Regions from separate parts of the Metabacillus litoralis genome, predicted to be linked through region 1. Evidence: riboswitches for the same ligand, from Rfam matches in the RefSeq annotation. Region 1 holds a riboswitch; each other region holds the start of a gene.
What was found. Region 1 has a riboswitch for cyclic di-GMP ahead of D9842_RS18845 (amidase). Riboswitches for the same ligand answer to the same signal wherever they lie in the genome.
Positions count from the first base shown of each region.

Region 2: it holds a riboswitch for cyclic di-GMP, as region 1 does, so the genes downstream of both, D9842_RS17095 (DUF5667 domain-containing protein) here and D9842_RS18845 (amidase) in region 1, are expected to answer to the same signal.
Region 3: it holds a riboswitch for cyclic di-GMP, as region 1 does, so the genes downstream of both, D9842_RS18310 (hypothetical protein) here and D9842_RS18845 (amidase) in region 1, are expected to answer to the same signal.

Region 1 covers NZ_CP033043.1:3,846,666-3,851,689, reverse strand. The annotation lists gene D9842_RS18855 (rod shape-determining protein) at 1-84, shown strand, start outside; gene D9842_RS26050 (hypothetical protein) at 279-434, shown strand; gene D9842_RS18850 (hypothetical protein) at 640-864, shown strand; gene D9842_RS18845 (amidase) at 1,102-1,992, opposite strand; cyclic di-GMP riboswitch class I at 2,034-2,123, opposite strand; gene D9842_RS18840 (flagellar hook-basal body protein) at 2,326-3,159, shown strand; gene D9842_RS18835 (flagellar hook-basal body protein) at 3,176-4,015, shown strand; gene D9842_RS18830 (DNA-directed RNA polymerase subunit beta) at 4,028-4,312, shown strand; gene fabZ (3-hydroxyacyl-ACP dehydratase FabZ) at 4,406-4,846, shown strand.
Region 2 covers NZ_CP033043.1:3,460,978-3,466,001, reverse strand. The annotation lists gene D9842_RS17115 (PTS glucitol/sorbitol transporter subunit IIA) at 1-58, shown strand, start outside; gene D9842_RS17110 (sugar-binding transcriptional regulator) at 80-1,018, shown strand; gene D9842_RS17105 (phosphocarrier protein HPr) at 1,112-1,378, shown strand; gene D9842_RS17100 (pyruvate, water dikinase regulatory protein) at 1,577-2,404, shown strand; cyclic di-GMP riboswitch class I at 2,549-2,631, shown strand; gene D9842_RS17095 (DUF5667 domain-containing protein) at 2,700-4,079, shown strand; gene D9842_RS17090 (HD-GYP domain-containing protein) at 4,189-5,024, shown strand, end outside.
Region 3 covers NZ_CP033043.1:3,734,938-3,739,961, forward strand. The annotation lists gene D9842_RS18300 (transposase) at 1-486, opposite strand, end outside; gene D9842_RS18305 (YifB family Mg chelatase-like AAA ATPase) at 438-1,952, opposite strand; cyclic di-GMP riboswitch class I at 2,194-2,282, shown strand; gene D9842_RS18310 (hypothetical protein) at 2,400-2,963, shown strand; gene D9842_RS18320 (hypothetical protein) at 3,657-4,889, opposite strand; gene D9842_RS18325 (hypothetical protein) at 4,942-5,024, opposite strand, start outside.

The sequences.
Region 1 (5,024 bases):
GAATCACCAATGGATTGTGTTGCAATCGGAACAGGAATTATGCTTGACAACATGGACAAACTTCCACGCAAAAAATTTGGATAAGTAAACTTTTGAGCCTGTGTGTACAGGCTCTTTTTTTGTCTTGTTTATATTGTTAGTTCTATGAGACTTTTTTGCTGGGGTAGGTTAGGTGGAAATATTTATATTGGGATGAACGACAAAACAGGAGCGGTGGAAGATGGTAGTGTCGTTCATCGTGGGTATGAACGACAAAACAGGAGCGGTGGAAGAGAGTAGTGTCGTTCATCGGGGTTATGAACGACAAAACAGGAGCGGTGGAGAGAGTAGTGTCGTTCATTGGGGTTATGAACGACAAAACAGGAGCGGTGGAAGATGGTAGTGTCGTTCATCGTGGGTATGAACGACAAAACAGGAGCGGTGGAAGAGAGTAGTGTCGTTCATTGGGGTGATGAACGACAAAACAGGAGCGGTGGAAGAGAGTAGTGTCGTTCATCGGGGTTATGAACGACAAAACAGGAGCGGTGGAAGAGAGTAGTGTCGTTCATTAAGGTATGAGGACCAATCCAAGAGCGAAAGAAGAGAAAGATGGTCATCATCCGGTAATGAAGACCATCCCAAGAGTAAAAGAAGAGGAAGATGGTTATCATCCCGGCAATGAAGACCATCCCAAGAGCAAAAGAAGAGAAAGATGGTGATCATGCAGAAATGAAGACCATCCCAAGAGCAAAAGAAGAGGAAGATGGTGATCATGCAGAAATGAAGACCATCCCAAGACCAAAACAAGAGGAAAATAGTCATCATGTAGCTAATGAAGACAATCCCAAGAGCAAAAGAAGAGAAAGATGGTTATCATCCCGTTAATGAAGACCAATCCAAGAGTAAAAGAAGAGGAAGATGTTCTTCATCCTGATAATGAAGACCACCCCAGAGTAAAACAAGAGAAGAAATGGTCTTCATTCACGCCATGAAGACCCACTCACAGATCCAAATTAAGCAAACTGGTCTTCATCGCCACATGATTCCTACACCCCCATCCCATAAAACCCCACAAAAAAAGCATGAACCCACCTAAGTGAATCCACGCCCAAATCCCAATCCCTACTCCAACTCCATCCAACTACCAACATGATGCACAGCAAACCCACCAAAACTTGAATAATCCTGATATTGATCTAAAACAAGTCCTAGCTGATTATTCATTTCGGCCTGACCTTCTTCAAAAAACGTTAAAAATCCGTCACTGCTACCAAGATTCATCGTTTCAACTGCGATCGTTACATCTTTATTAAGCAACACAGCCAGATCCATCTCATATTTCACTAATTCAATAATGCCATTCGGACCAACGGCTTTGTCGCGGTAGGCCATAATGGTCACTTCATCTGTATTTTTCAACGCCCATTCGGCTAGGTTTCCTTTTCCGTGCTTGTTACGGAAGTTCATTTCATCAAACCAAAACGGAATGTCAACAGCGAGGCTGATATCTAATGTTGATGCGGTATTAGCTGCAGCTAAAATGGCTCCTTGGTATTTCAGAACAGCAGCACTATAGTTTGTTGTCCATTGCTCTGTTAAGTATGGCTCAATATCAAGGTGAATTCCGGCGAACTTCTCACCAGCAGCTGCCCCGTTCTGGTAATTACCAACCCAATTTAAAAAGTTCAAAAAGGCTTTATTGTTAGCACCCCAATTTGGTGCTCCATCTAACGCGTAAACATCCATACCTAGCTTTGCAGCTTCACTAATAAAAGTGTGATAGTAGGCAACATCAATACTACGGTCAATCTGCAAAAACACATGTGATACTTGCTTTGCTTCTAAAAACTGCAATGTAGCTTCACGGTCATACACAATTTTACTCGTATCCCAGAGCCATGTTGAATAATCTGGAGCACCCTCAGCTTGTGCTTTATGATTCAAAGCTAGACCTCCTAGTTGAGATCCTAATAAAAATAGTAATGTCAGAAGTACAACCTTCATTTTCATCATTTGCCTCTCCTTTTCATAAGCCCCATGGCCCAAAAAAGGAGCCTGGCAGCTTGGCAGCCGTGCAATGTTATACATTGGGTAGGCCCATAGCTTTGCGTCCTTGCTTTTCAACAAGTTTGCCTTTTTCAGATTTTTCTTCAGTATAAGGGCTTGTCCGGTAAAAAGATATAGGAGTGGTTTCCTATCATTATTATTTCCCTAAAATATAACAGGTAATTTCTGAAAAAATGTAATGAGAAAACAGCCAATGTCCTTTATAATAAATGATAGGGAATTCTGTCGAAAAGAATTCATTTGTACGGTAACAACTATGTGACTAAGGTGGGTGTACAGATGTTAAGAGGTTTATATACAGCAACAGCAGGAATGCTTGCACAGCAAAGACGTACTGAAATGCTTTCAAATAATATGGCTAATGCCAATACAGCGGGTTATAAAGCGGATCAAGCAAGTGTCCGCGCATTTCCCGAAATGCTTTTAAATAGATTGGAAAATAAATCAGTACCAACAACAAATGGTTCAAGATTTGGTCAAGTCACACCAATTGGTTCGATTAACACAGGTGCTTATGTCCAAGAACTACAAAGTACTTTTTCACAAGGTGGTCTTAAAGAGACTGGCTTGTACTCGGATGTAGCTCTTTTAGAAGAGATTATTCCCTTAAATGCAGAAACAAATGTAAAAGGTGCTTTGTTTTTTGCGGTTCAAAATCAAGCAGGAGAAGAGCGCTATACTCGTAATGGACATTTCACACGGGATAATAACGGGATCCTTCTTTCTGGTGGGAATCCGGTTTTATCTACAACTGGGCAGCCAATCTCCATTCAGTCTAGTGAATTCCAGGTAACGCCTGATGGAGAAGTGATTGCGGATGGAGAGTTCGTAGCGCAAATTGATGTTCGTTTTGAAGCGGATGTTCGTAACCTTGTAAAAGAAGGTAATGGTTTATATCGCACATTTAATAATGAAGAACTGCCAACAGCCGTAAACAACGAAAACATTCAATATAATCTAAGACAAAATTACTTAGAAACTTCAACAGTAGATGTTGGACGTACGTACACAGATATGATGACAGCTTACCGTTCGTTTGAAGCGAATCAAAAGGTATTGCAAGCTTATGATAAGAGTATGGACAAGGCCGCGAACGAAATCGGCCGCATATAATAGGGGGTACTAGTAAATGCTACGCTCAATGATAACAGCGACGAATACGATGAGTCAGCTTCAAAAGCAGCTTGATCAAATCGGCCACAATATGGCGAATATTGATACACAAAGCTATAAAAGAACAGAAACTTCTTTCTCTGAGCTTGTACGTCAACAATTTAATAACCAGCCAAACGGAGCGGAGGAAATTGCAGAGCAACGTTTCGGCAGGGAATTAGGAATCAGACAGGGAACGGGAGCTATGCTTAACAGCAGCCTTGTTTTTACACAAGGAAACATGAAGCAAACAAGCAGAGAGCTTGATATTGCCTTTACTCTTCCTAATCAATTTTTACAAATTGACGTTAACGGGGAGATTAATTATACAAGAGATGGTGCATTATACTTATCACCAACAAATGATGGAACAAATCAATTATTGCTAACAACTTCTGATGGGAGTCCGGTTCTTGATGAAAATCAAAATCCAATTCGTTTTAATGATGATTTTCAAAAAATCGTTATTTCTAATGATGGAACGATTTCTACCGTTCAAAATGACCAAACAGAAGCACCACAAGAATTTCAACTCGGTGTTGTCCAAGTGGATCGCCCGCAAATGTTAATCCAAAACGGAAACAATCGTTATGGATTAAAAGATTTAGGCGGCATTCCGTTAAATGAAGTGTTAACGTTTCTAGAAGGTGAGCTGCGCGGCGATGTAGCGATGGAGCAAGGGGCACTTGAAATGTCCAATGTTGACTTATCCAAGGAAATGACCGATTTATTAATCTCACAGCGTTCTTATCAGATGAATGCAAAATCGGTTACACTTGGTGACCAAATGCTGGGATTAATAAACGGCGTAAGATAGGAGTTTAGTCTATTGGTAGCTAAAGAAACGACGAAACCGATCAGTCGAGAAGAAGTGAAAAAGGCCAAAAAGTCTAAAAAAGAACAAGAGAATCATGAGGAAAGCCGCCAAAAGGTGAGTGTTCGAGTGCGTTTGCTCCCTATTTGGGCAAGGGTCCTGCTTGTTTTAATTCTTATGGTTGTAAGCACAATCGCTGGACTTATCGTCGGCTACGGAGTCATTGGTAGTGGCGAGCCAAAGGATGCCCTCGAAAAATCGACTTGGCAGCACATCATTGACTTGGTTGAAAAAGAATAAAGGTCGGGATATACTGGTTAAAAGGAAGGTGAAAGCCTTCCTTTTGTCGTACATATACATAGTGACGATTTTCATAAAAAGGAGCTTATACATATGCTAGATAGTAATGAAATCAAGAATATCATTCCACACCGTTACCCATTTTTACTTGTGGACCGCGTGCTCGAGGTTGAAGAAGGAACACGTGCAGTAGGAATCAAAAACGTATCAGCGAACGAAGAGTTTTTTAACGGCCATTTCCCAGATTACCCAGTCATGCCCGGCGTATTAATCGTAGAAGCACTTGCACAAGTTGGCGCTGTAGCTATCTTAAAAAAGGAAGAAAACCGCGGTAGACTAGCCTTTTTTGCTGGGATTGATAATTGCCGTTTTAAAAAGCAAGTTGTACCAGGTGATCAGCTCAGGCTAGAAGTGGAGATTACACGTTTACGTGGTTCACTTGGAAAAGGCAAGGCAATCGCAACAGTTGATGGCGAAGTAGCATGTGAGACAGAAATCATGTTTGCTTTAGGTGAGAAAAAATCAGAAGAGTAAGAAGTCTAAGAGTCAAATGACCAGATAGGTCGTTTGGCTCTTTTTGCATGAGAAAGGTTTTATTCGCAACAAACTTGTCTATATAAAGCATATCGGCCGATCAATTTTTATGAAAAGTCAGAATGAAAATAAACGAGATGGGAAACATAATCAAAGACCGGATTCAAAAGCTAAAAGG
Region 2 (5,024 bases), 390 kb from region 1:
AAGCCCTTTTAAACTTCCTCAGTTCAAAGATGGAAGCGTTATTGAATTCAAGGGGTAATGTAGCAAGGGGGTAAAGTTTTTGTCCTTTTTTGAAGATAGAAGATTACTTGTAAAAGTGGCTCACATGTATTACGAGGAAGGAGCGACCCAATCTCAAATTGCTGATGAGATTGGGGTTAGCCGCTCATTGATCTCAAAATACCTTGCAAAAGCAAGAGAGCTAGGAATTGTAGAAATTATCATTCATGATGAAACGATTCATCCTTTCAGACAGCTGGAAGGAAAGATCGAGCGCATGTACGGGTTACGTGAAGTAGTATGTGTGCCGAATCTAGGGAATGAATCTTCCAAAAGCCGTCTCGGTGCTGCGGCTAGTAAATATCTGTTAAGAGTGATTCGTGATGGTCAGACAATTGGAATCTCTTCAGGAACCACTTTACATGAGGTGGCTAAAGCGCTTCCAACAAATCAGCATTTTCCATCTGTTACATTTGTACCAATCGTAGGTGGAATGGGAAATGAGCGAGTGGATATCCACGCTAATCATATTGTGGCAAAGTTTGCAGAAAGCCTACAAGCTCAATACAGACTTTTGCATGCCCCGGTTATGGTTGATTCTAAAGAAGCCCGTGACATTTTCATGAGACAAACATCCATTCAAGAAATTTTTACGATGGGTGAAAAGTCTAATATTGCCATCGTAGGGATTGGAGCTACACCTGAGCATTCAACGATGGTTCATTCGTATTTAGGTCAAGAGCAAACCGAGTATTTTGATGATACAGATGTGGTAGGCGATATTTGCTACAACTTTATTAACAAAGAAGGAAAACCATCAAGCAGCTCTTGGAACGAACGAGTGATTTCATTAGAATTAGAAAAACTAAGAGAAATACCTCTTGTTGTTGGCGTAGCTTGTGGTCTAGAGAAGGTAAAATCGATTAGAGCTGCTTTGGAAGGCAAGCTTGTTCATGTGTTAATAACAGATGAACAAACAGCAAAAGCACTATTAGATTAAATATGTAGCGATTGGGACGAAATATTTCGGTAGATCGTCCCATTATTTATTATGTATAAAATTTAGAAAAAACAAGCTAATGGAGGATTTAACATGGTAGAAAAAACGTATACAATCATTGATGAAGCAGGTATTCACGCACGTCCGTCAACAGCCCTAGTTGGTGCAGCAACAAAATTCAAGTCAGAGGTTATGCTAGAATACAAAGAAAAACAAGTAAACCTAAAATCTATAATGGGTGTCATGTCACTCGGAATCCCATCAGGCGCAACAATAAAAATTATTGCCAACGGCGAAGACGAATCAGAAGTAATCTCTACTCTTGAAGAAACGTTGAAGACTCAGGGGTTAGCGAAGTAGTTTTTGGTGCCTGTCACTACCCGATATTTGTAGAGTTTTGTCGATTTCAAAGATTTCAAGTATCGTTAACAGAATAGTAGATTTTACTAAATAAATCATGAAGTTTTCAGGAGTATGAGTAAGCAGTATATTACCTTAGGCATGATGAATGTGCTAATGTTTCAGAAGATAATAAGTTCAAAGAATAGGTGATTTTAAGTGAATGAAAAAGACATTGTCTATGTTCTATCTGATTCACTGGGTGATACAGCAGAGCTGTTGGTCAAAACTGTTGCTGCCCAATTTATCGGAACAGAGGTTACCATTAAAACAATCTCCTATATAGAAAATAAGGAAGAAATAAATGATCTGATTGCTCTCGCGAAGCTAAGCAACTCTATCATTGCCTATGCACTCTTTACTCCGCTATTAAAAAAGCATTTTGATCATAAAGCGAATGAAGAAGACGTTACGGTGATTGACTTAATTGGTCCACTATTGGAGACCTTTGCAAATAAGCTTAATAAACAACCAGTACAAAAACCAAGTATAATAGAAGGACCTGATAACTCCTATTTTCGTAGAATTGAAGCCATTGAATTTGCTGTGCAATATGACGATGGAAAGGATATGCGTGGAATCAAGGAGGCGGATATCGTTCTCATCGGTGTTTCAAGAACTTTAAAGACACCATTGTCGATGTATTTGGCTCATAAAATGGTTAAGGTAGCAAATATCCCATTAGTCCCTGAGGTTTCTCCTCCTGAAGAACTTTTTAAGCTATCAAAAGGAAAATGCTTCGGGTTAACGATGTCAGCCGAGAAACTAAGAGAAATAAGGGTAGAAAGATTGAAGCATTTAGGGTTATCTTCGGACTCAAGTTATGCAAAAATTGAACGGATTCAGGAAGAATTACAATATGCTGAAGACATTATGGGAAAAGTAGGTTGTTCAATAATAAATCTTTCTTGTAAGGCAATAGAGGAAGCTGCAGAATTCATTATAGGAAATCTAGCGGATTCTAAGATCGAATATACAACAAGCTAACAAAAGCCCTTCGATATTTATTGACGGGTTTTTCGTGCGTAATTAATTCCTTCTAAAGAAACGATTGGAAGAAATTAAAACTATATTCAATGTATTTCACATGGTATAGTTAAACTAGAAAATGTCGAACTTTGTAAGTTCTTCATTTGAAAAAGGCAAATCCATTGAAAAATGGAGACGCAAAGTCACAGACCTAAGGAGAAATCTATGGTGGCTGGATTGCTGAAGGATGGAGAATGAACTCATATGAGTTGCTTCTTAATCCTTCCTAATTACTATATTTGGAGGGTTTTTTATGTTGACAAGTATTCGAAATGTTTTATCAACAAGTGTTTTGGTTTCAGCACTAGCGTTTACTCTAGGAACAGGACCTGCATTTGCAGAAACAGATGGTCCAGTAGAAGAGGAAGCAACTGAACAAGTAGAACAAACTTCTGAACAGAATGTGGAAACAGTGGAATCTGGAGATGAGACTGAAGCGGTAAACGAGGAAGCAGTAGAAACAGAAGGTGAAACTGAAGCAGTAGACCAGGAAGCAGTAGAAACAGACGAATTAGAATTGGAAACGAGTACACCATCGCTACTTCCGGGTGATTTCTTCTATTTTACTAAAAAACTATTAGAAAATGTTCAATTGGCTTTTACATTAGATGAAGAGAAGGAAGCATCATTGCTTGCTAGCTTTGCAGAAGAACGGATTAAAGAGGCGTTAGCTTTAATTGCGAAGGGTGAAGAGGAAGCAGCCAATGAGGTTCTTCAAAAAGCGATCGAGCAACAAGAATCTGCATTAGCAAAATATGAAACGACTGAAAATGAAGAACAAGAAGAAACTCAAACAGACTCTGTTGATGAGGAGCCATCAGCTGAAACAACTGTTGAGGAAGATGGAACGGCAGATTCTCTTCGTGCTGAACTAGAAGAAAAACTATCAGCAAACATTATTGCCTTAAAGGCTGCAATAGAAAAGATAGAAAACCCAAAGGCTAAAGAGGCACTTCAGAAAAATATTGTAAAGGCACAGGAAAAGTTAGAGGAAAAAATAAACAAAAAATTAGCTGAGCTAGAGAAGAAAGAGCTTGAAATGACTGAAGATATAGTTGAGTTAGAAGAAAAGCTTTCTTCTGGAGAAATTGATGAAGAAGAGTATAACAAAGAGCTTGCAGAACTAAGCAAGGATGTTGTTGAAGAAACAGAAGAAATGATAGAAGAGATTGATGAAGAAATCGAAGAAAAGACTACGGAGATAGAAAATGAAAGTAAACAGGTATCTGTAGAAGAAGATAACGAAGAAGAGGAAAAAGAAAAGTCTTCTAGTAAAGAGCTTGAGAGTAAAGTGGAAGAACAAAAACGAGAAGAGCTGAAGAAGCAAGAAGAAGCACGTGAGAAAGCGGAAGAACGTGAGCGAGAAGCGTTGAAGAAGCAAGAAGAAGCACGTAAGAAGGCGGAAGAACGTGAGCGAGAAGAGCTGAAGAAGCAAGAAGAAGCACGTAAGAAAGCAGAAGAACGTGAGCGAGAAGAGTTAAAGAAGCAAGAAGAAGCACGTAAGAAAGCGGAAGAACGTGAGCGAGAAGAGTTAAAGAAGCAAGAAGAAGCACGTAAAAAAGCAGAAGAGCGTAAAAAGAAAGAACAAGAAGATGAAGAAGATGAAGAAGAAGAAGAAGATGAAGATGAGTAATGCTTTTATTAGGGGTTGCCAAGGCAACTCCTTTTTCCCTTCAACTATAAACGTAAATATGATATAAGTTAGTAATACGAGTTAGATGAGTAGCAACAAGGAGGATATCATGAGATTTATTGATATAGAGGATTACAACCCACAGGCCATGCAATTGGCGATGCCTGTTTATGATCGGATGAGACGGATCCTTTTAGCAGCAGGACGTACGATTCACCCTAACTATTTGGAACGTATTAAAGAAATTGGAGTAACAACCCTTGTGGTAGAAGATGCTGAGTCATATGGAATTACATTAGATGAAATGCTGGACATGCCAACTTGGATGGATATTATTGCTGTTGTGCAAGAAGCATTTGAAGATGTGAAAAAAGGAAAAAGATTAAATGTCGTAGCTATTCAAAAGGCTGCCATGACTCTTATCCAAGAAGTAAATGCTCTTAAAACGATCATTTTAATCCCAACAACCTCTATTTCAGAAGGATTGGAAAAATATGCTCACTCAGTAAACGTGGCATTGTTATGTTTACAAATATCAAAGAAAATGAGTTATTCTCCTGTTCAGTTAAGAGATCTTGCCATTGGAGCGTTGCTTCATGATATCGGAAAGGCTATAACAGATCAAGAAACAGAACATCCTGCAAAAGGCTTTGAGGTAATTAAGGAAAGTCGCGAAATTAGTTTATTATCTGCCCATGTTGCGTTTCAACATCATGAGCTATTAAATGGAAAAGGCTACCCTAGGGGACTTAAGGACAAAGAAGTACTAGAATTTCCACAAATTTGTGGGATAGCAAACTTGTATGATCATATGCTTTCAAATCAAAAACTTCCTCCACATGAAGCGTTAGAATTGATTATGACTAAAAGTGATGATGAATATTCTCACAAAGTAGTTCAGGCATTTGTGAACAGTGTTCCTTCTTATCTACCTGGTACAAAAGT
Region 3 (5,024 bases), 110 kb from region 1:
ATACTCGTTCACACTCGTCCATTTACTTTCGAAAACATTCCCGGTCATTCCCGCCTTTAAAGGGTTTTGATGTATATATCTTAAAACCTTTAAAAAAGAAAATGTACTCTCAACAACTTCACTTTTAAAACGATCTTGAAACAAATGCCCATAGCGGTCGTATTTCATGTTGTACCAGTAAACATAGCTTGAGCTAATACGCTTGATAGATTCCGAGATACTCTCCGTTTCCTCCTTCAATAAGAGATGAACATGATTATCCATTAAACAATAACTAAATAGCAGATATTTGCGTTGATCTTTATATTTTTTAACGGTTTCTAGAAATCTTATTCTATCGGCGTCATCCTCAAAAATCGTTTGTTTGTTTACTCCTCTTAGCATAACGTGATAGATACCGCTACGACTCTTTTTCCTTGCTATCCTTGGGATAACAATCACCTCATTTCCCAGAAAACTGCTCGTCTTAATTGAATAGCCTTCCATACGGACTCATCCGTTATCTGTCGTTCTCCTGCTAAATCTGCGATCGTTCTGGCTAAGCGAAAAATTTTGATTTGAACGCGGTTACTCCAGAGATTTTTATTTGCCTCCTGCATTATTATTTTTTGCTGTTTATCTATCAAAGGGCTGGTTTTAATTAATAAATCATAAGGGACTTTTGCATTTGTAACCTGTTCTTGATACCGAGTAAATTGCATCTCCCTCGCCCTTTCTACACGCCCCCGCATTTCCGAGGATGTTTCTTGCTTCCCTGTGACCTGATTGAGATTAACAGAATTCAACGAAAGCAGGATATCCATTCGATCATAAACAGGTCCTGATAAACGATTGCGATAACCTTTTATTTGTTTTTGAGTACATGTGCAATAGTGAGAGGCAGAGCCGAGGTAACCACATGGACAAGGATTCATAGCCCCGATGAGGATAAAAGAAGTAGGATATATAACGGTTGAGTGCACCCTGCTAATAGTGACCTTTCCCGTTTCTAGAGGTTGACGAAGCATATCTAAGGTTTTCTTTGTAAATTCAGCCATTTCATCTAGGAAAAGAACACCATGGTGAGCAAGTGAGATTTCACCTGGCTTTGGATAAGAACCACCACCAATAATCGCGATGGAAGAGGCAGAATGATGTGGATGTCGAAATGGGGCCATTTGGGGATCATACAGTCTCTCGTTTGTGAGTTGATATAAGCTTATTACTTCTAATTGAGCCGACTTACAAAGTGGTGGAAGAATGGATGGAAATGTTTCAGCAAGCACTCTTTTTCCGCAACCAGGTGGATCGCTCATGAGAACATAGTGACCTCCAGCAGCAGCTATTTCTAGTGCTTCTTTTGTAAATTGATGACCTATGATGTGGGAAAAATCCTTTTGATGGTCATTGAATGAGGGTTCCTGATTAGGAAAGGGTGTAAATGATGGTAACGGTGTAGGAGCCTCGCCAGATAGGAGCTTAACTACATCATGAACATGTTGAACAACAACACACTCGATTCCGTTTAACATATCAATCGGGACACGTGGATCGTATGGAAGAAAAACTTTCTTATACCCCAATTTTTTAGCAGCAATTAACGCAGGCAGCATCCCCTCAACCCTTTCAACCATCCCATCTAGCGACAAAATCCCGATGAACATGGTGTCGGGCGGAATCTGTTCCTTTATATAATTCTTTTCCTTAAGAATTCCTATCGCAATAGGCAAATCAAACAACGGACCATTTTTCTTCTGCTCTGATGGTGATAAATTGACAACTACCTTCTCAGCTGTCCCTGAACTAACAATCGCTCGAATCGATGATAATACACGTTCCTTTGACTCTTTTACAGAAGCATCTGGCAGTCCGACAATGACCATTGACTCCACTCCGGGGCGAACTTGTACTTCTACTTGAACTCTATAACCTTCTAAACCTCTTAAACTAACACTTGAGATTTTTATTGTCAAAGGCATGGCCTCCTTATATCTTAGTATTATTTAATGGGAAAAATGATGAGGTGATACTGTTGGGGAAATAAGACCGGATATATGAGTTCATTTCGACATTATCTGGGGAAATCCTGCAGAATATTTACTAATTTAAATTTTTTATACGATAAAATAACTTTAATCTATAGAGGCAAGTATATAAAGGGTAAGAGGTCTGTTCCTTTATTACTATAAATGATATAATGCTAAAGTATTAAAAAAATATTCACGGCAAACCAATTGAAAGATTGGGACGCAAAGCTACGAGTCTAAGGTGGTTTAACCCACTATGATCGTCGGGTTGCAAAACATCTATAAATCTAATTTCTAGAGATTATATGAAGCATGCAACCTAACGAGGAAATCTGTTAGGTTTTTTTATTTAGTTTTTTTTAAGTATTACAATTGATTGGAGAGAAGATTTATATGGCATCAAAAGATGAACTATTATCAGAAATTCAACATTATAAGGAGGTAGTTACACAGTATACTAAGCTCCACACAGAGTATCAAGATTACTACGTAAATCCTATGATTGGAATTAGTATCAAATCAAGAATCTTTATTATATTTATAAGTTACTTTATTCTTGCATTTACCTCATTAGATGATGGTTTGAAAGCAATTATTCTATTTGGTTTAATTTATTTGTTGTTTATTGCACCAAAATTAAGTGTAAAAAGAAGAGTGAAAAAGAATAAAACGAGGATTAACGAATTACAAAGGCTCATGAATGAAATTGAAGAGGATATTAACCCTATACATATCCCGAAAACATATATTAATTATTATGCGTTAACAAAGTTAGAATCCTACTTAATTAATAAAAGAGCAGATTCTTTAAAAGAGGCTTTAAATTTATTTGAACAAGAAAAACGCCATGATCAACAAATGAAAGAAATTAATATCGTTCAGCAAATGCAAGAGATAAATCTTAGAAAGTCTAACGAAGCTGCAACATTAGGTTGGATAAATTTATTAAGACGATAAAGGAATAGAAATATATAGCTGTTTCGGACAGATTCTTTGTCTAGGCTTTATTCAATTTTCATGTTCACATTTCCTTATTACATAAGTAGCCCTGTCTCAATAGAGTCAGAGCTATTTGTATTTATTTGAATTCTATAGGATTCTTATTAGATTCCACCATTTCCAAACCAAATAGTATGTAAGTAACCTATTTACTATGTTCATCTATCATCTATCAAATTTAACAAGAGCTGCTTGATCTACAAAATAACCTCCACCAACTTGATACATTCCATATTCCACAGAATATACCCTTGCTGTTTGTCTTGGATTAAACTTTTTATATAAAGTCATGGAGAAAAATTTTAAAAGTATAATCCTTTCATTCACTACCAAAAGATCTTTCGCCATACAACGAAAGACTTTTAAGAGTTTTTATATTTAGTACTATTTATTTAAGAAGCCGAAACTTTTCTCCTTTTCCTACCAAAACAAAATAAAAGAATGCATACAATCATTGTTCATTGCCTCAAACATCCTCATCATATATTACATATTTTATTAGTAGCTGAGTTCATTTGATAAAATAGAGAAAAAGCCAACAATAAAAGTTGGCTTTTCTGTCGATAATCATCCTTCTTGTCAGCAATTTTAGACCGAGACAAGAAACCTGTCCCTCTGTCCCCATTAAATCGGGACACGGAACCTGTCCCCCTAGCGATCTAGTTGAATATTAGTGTCAGGCACTACATAATATCCTCCACCAACTTGATATTTTCCATCCTCCATACCATACACTCTTACGGTTTGTCTTGATGGGAACCTCTTAAAGAAGTCACCATCAGGTGTATAGACATACATGTATGAACTTTTTGCCCACACATGTCCATAATAGTAGAGTGTATCCTTTGCACTACCTTTAAGAACATAATAGCCGCCACCTACCTGATAACGGTCATTTTCTATTTCGTAAACCTTTAATCCCTCACCCTTTTTTAGTTTACGGTGAACTTTGCCGTTTGGATTGTATAGAGCCATGCCATCTTTTTGGATTAATACACGACCTATCCATGGATATTCATCAGAAGATGTTGTTTCTTTCACGCTTACCTCTACTTCATAGGGAAAGCTCGGCAAGGTATGTGTAAGAAACTCAGAAACCTCTAAGAAATACGATCCTGCCTTAAGCGTTACTTCATTTACACGATCTTTCCCTAATGATGGTATATCGTTAATCAAGTAGTCGTTAAAAACATCTTTACCTAACGAGTCATAAATCCTTAATGTTCCATAACTATTTGGATATTTTGCATGTTTTATAATAATCGTACTATCCTTTTGGAGGGTGAATTTATATGTATCACCATCATCTGTTCTTGGATGAGTTGAAAAGAATCCCTTGTAACGCTTATTAAGCTCCATTTCGGTTGCTATATCCCAGGTATCATTATCTTCCTTCTCATAATAATTACTAGTTTCAAATGAAACACTAAATTGATATGTAACGTCTAGATCAGTTGTACCAGCAGCTAATTCAAGATAATAGGTACCTGCAGGCAATCCCACTTGACCAATTTCATCCTCCATCACGCTAGGTTTAGATACATAATTTAAATACTCATTATTCACCTTACCATTTGTTAACAAAACGGAAACTGATCCATTCACATGTTTACTATCTACATTAACCGTTACAAGCCCACTTGTAGGTAATTCTATTTTATAAACATCTTTAGGATCCCTCCTAAAATCATCATCAGCAAATGTAGATTCATATTCTTTGTTTAACTCTATCGCTGTCGCTGTAGAGAATAGTTCGTTAGGCTCATTGCTTATAGTTGTCGCAGTTTGAGAATCTGCAGCAGCCTGAATCTGTCCTGCATTTGGTAAGAATACTAATAAAAATACAGCTGTTAAAATACCCATTGATAATCCTAGTTTTTTCATTGTTTTTCCTCCTCCGGATTGGGACAACGGGACAGGTCCCTCGTCCCACCTATTAATAATGATGGTTGTAATCATTCGACATATCATGAAGGTCATCTTGAAAACGACCTAATTGCTCATCCTCCATTTGGTCAG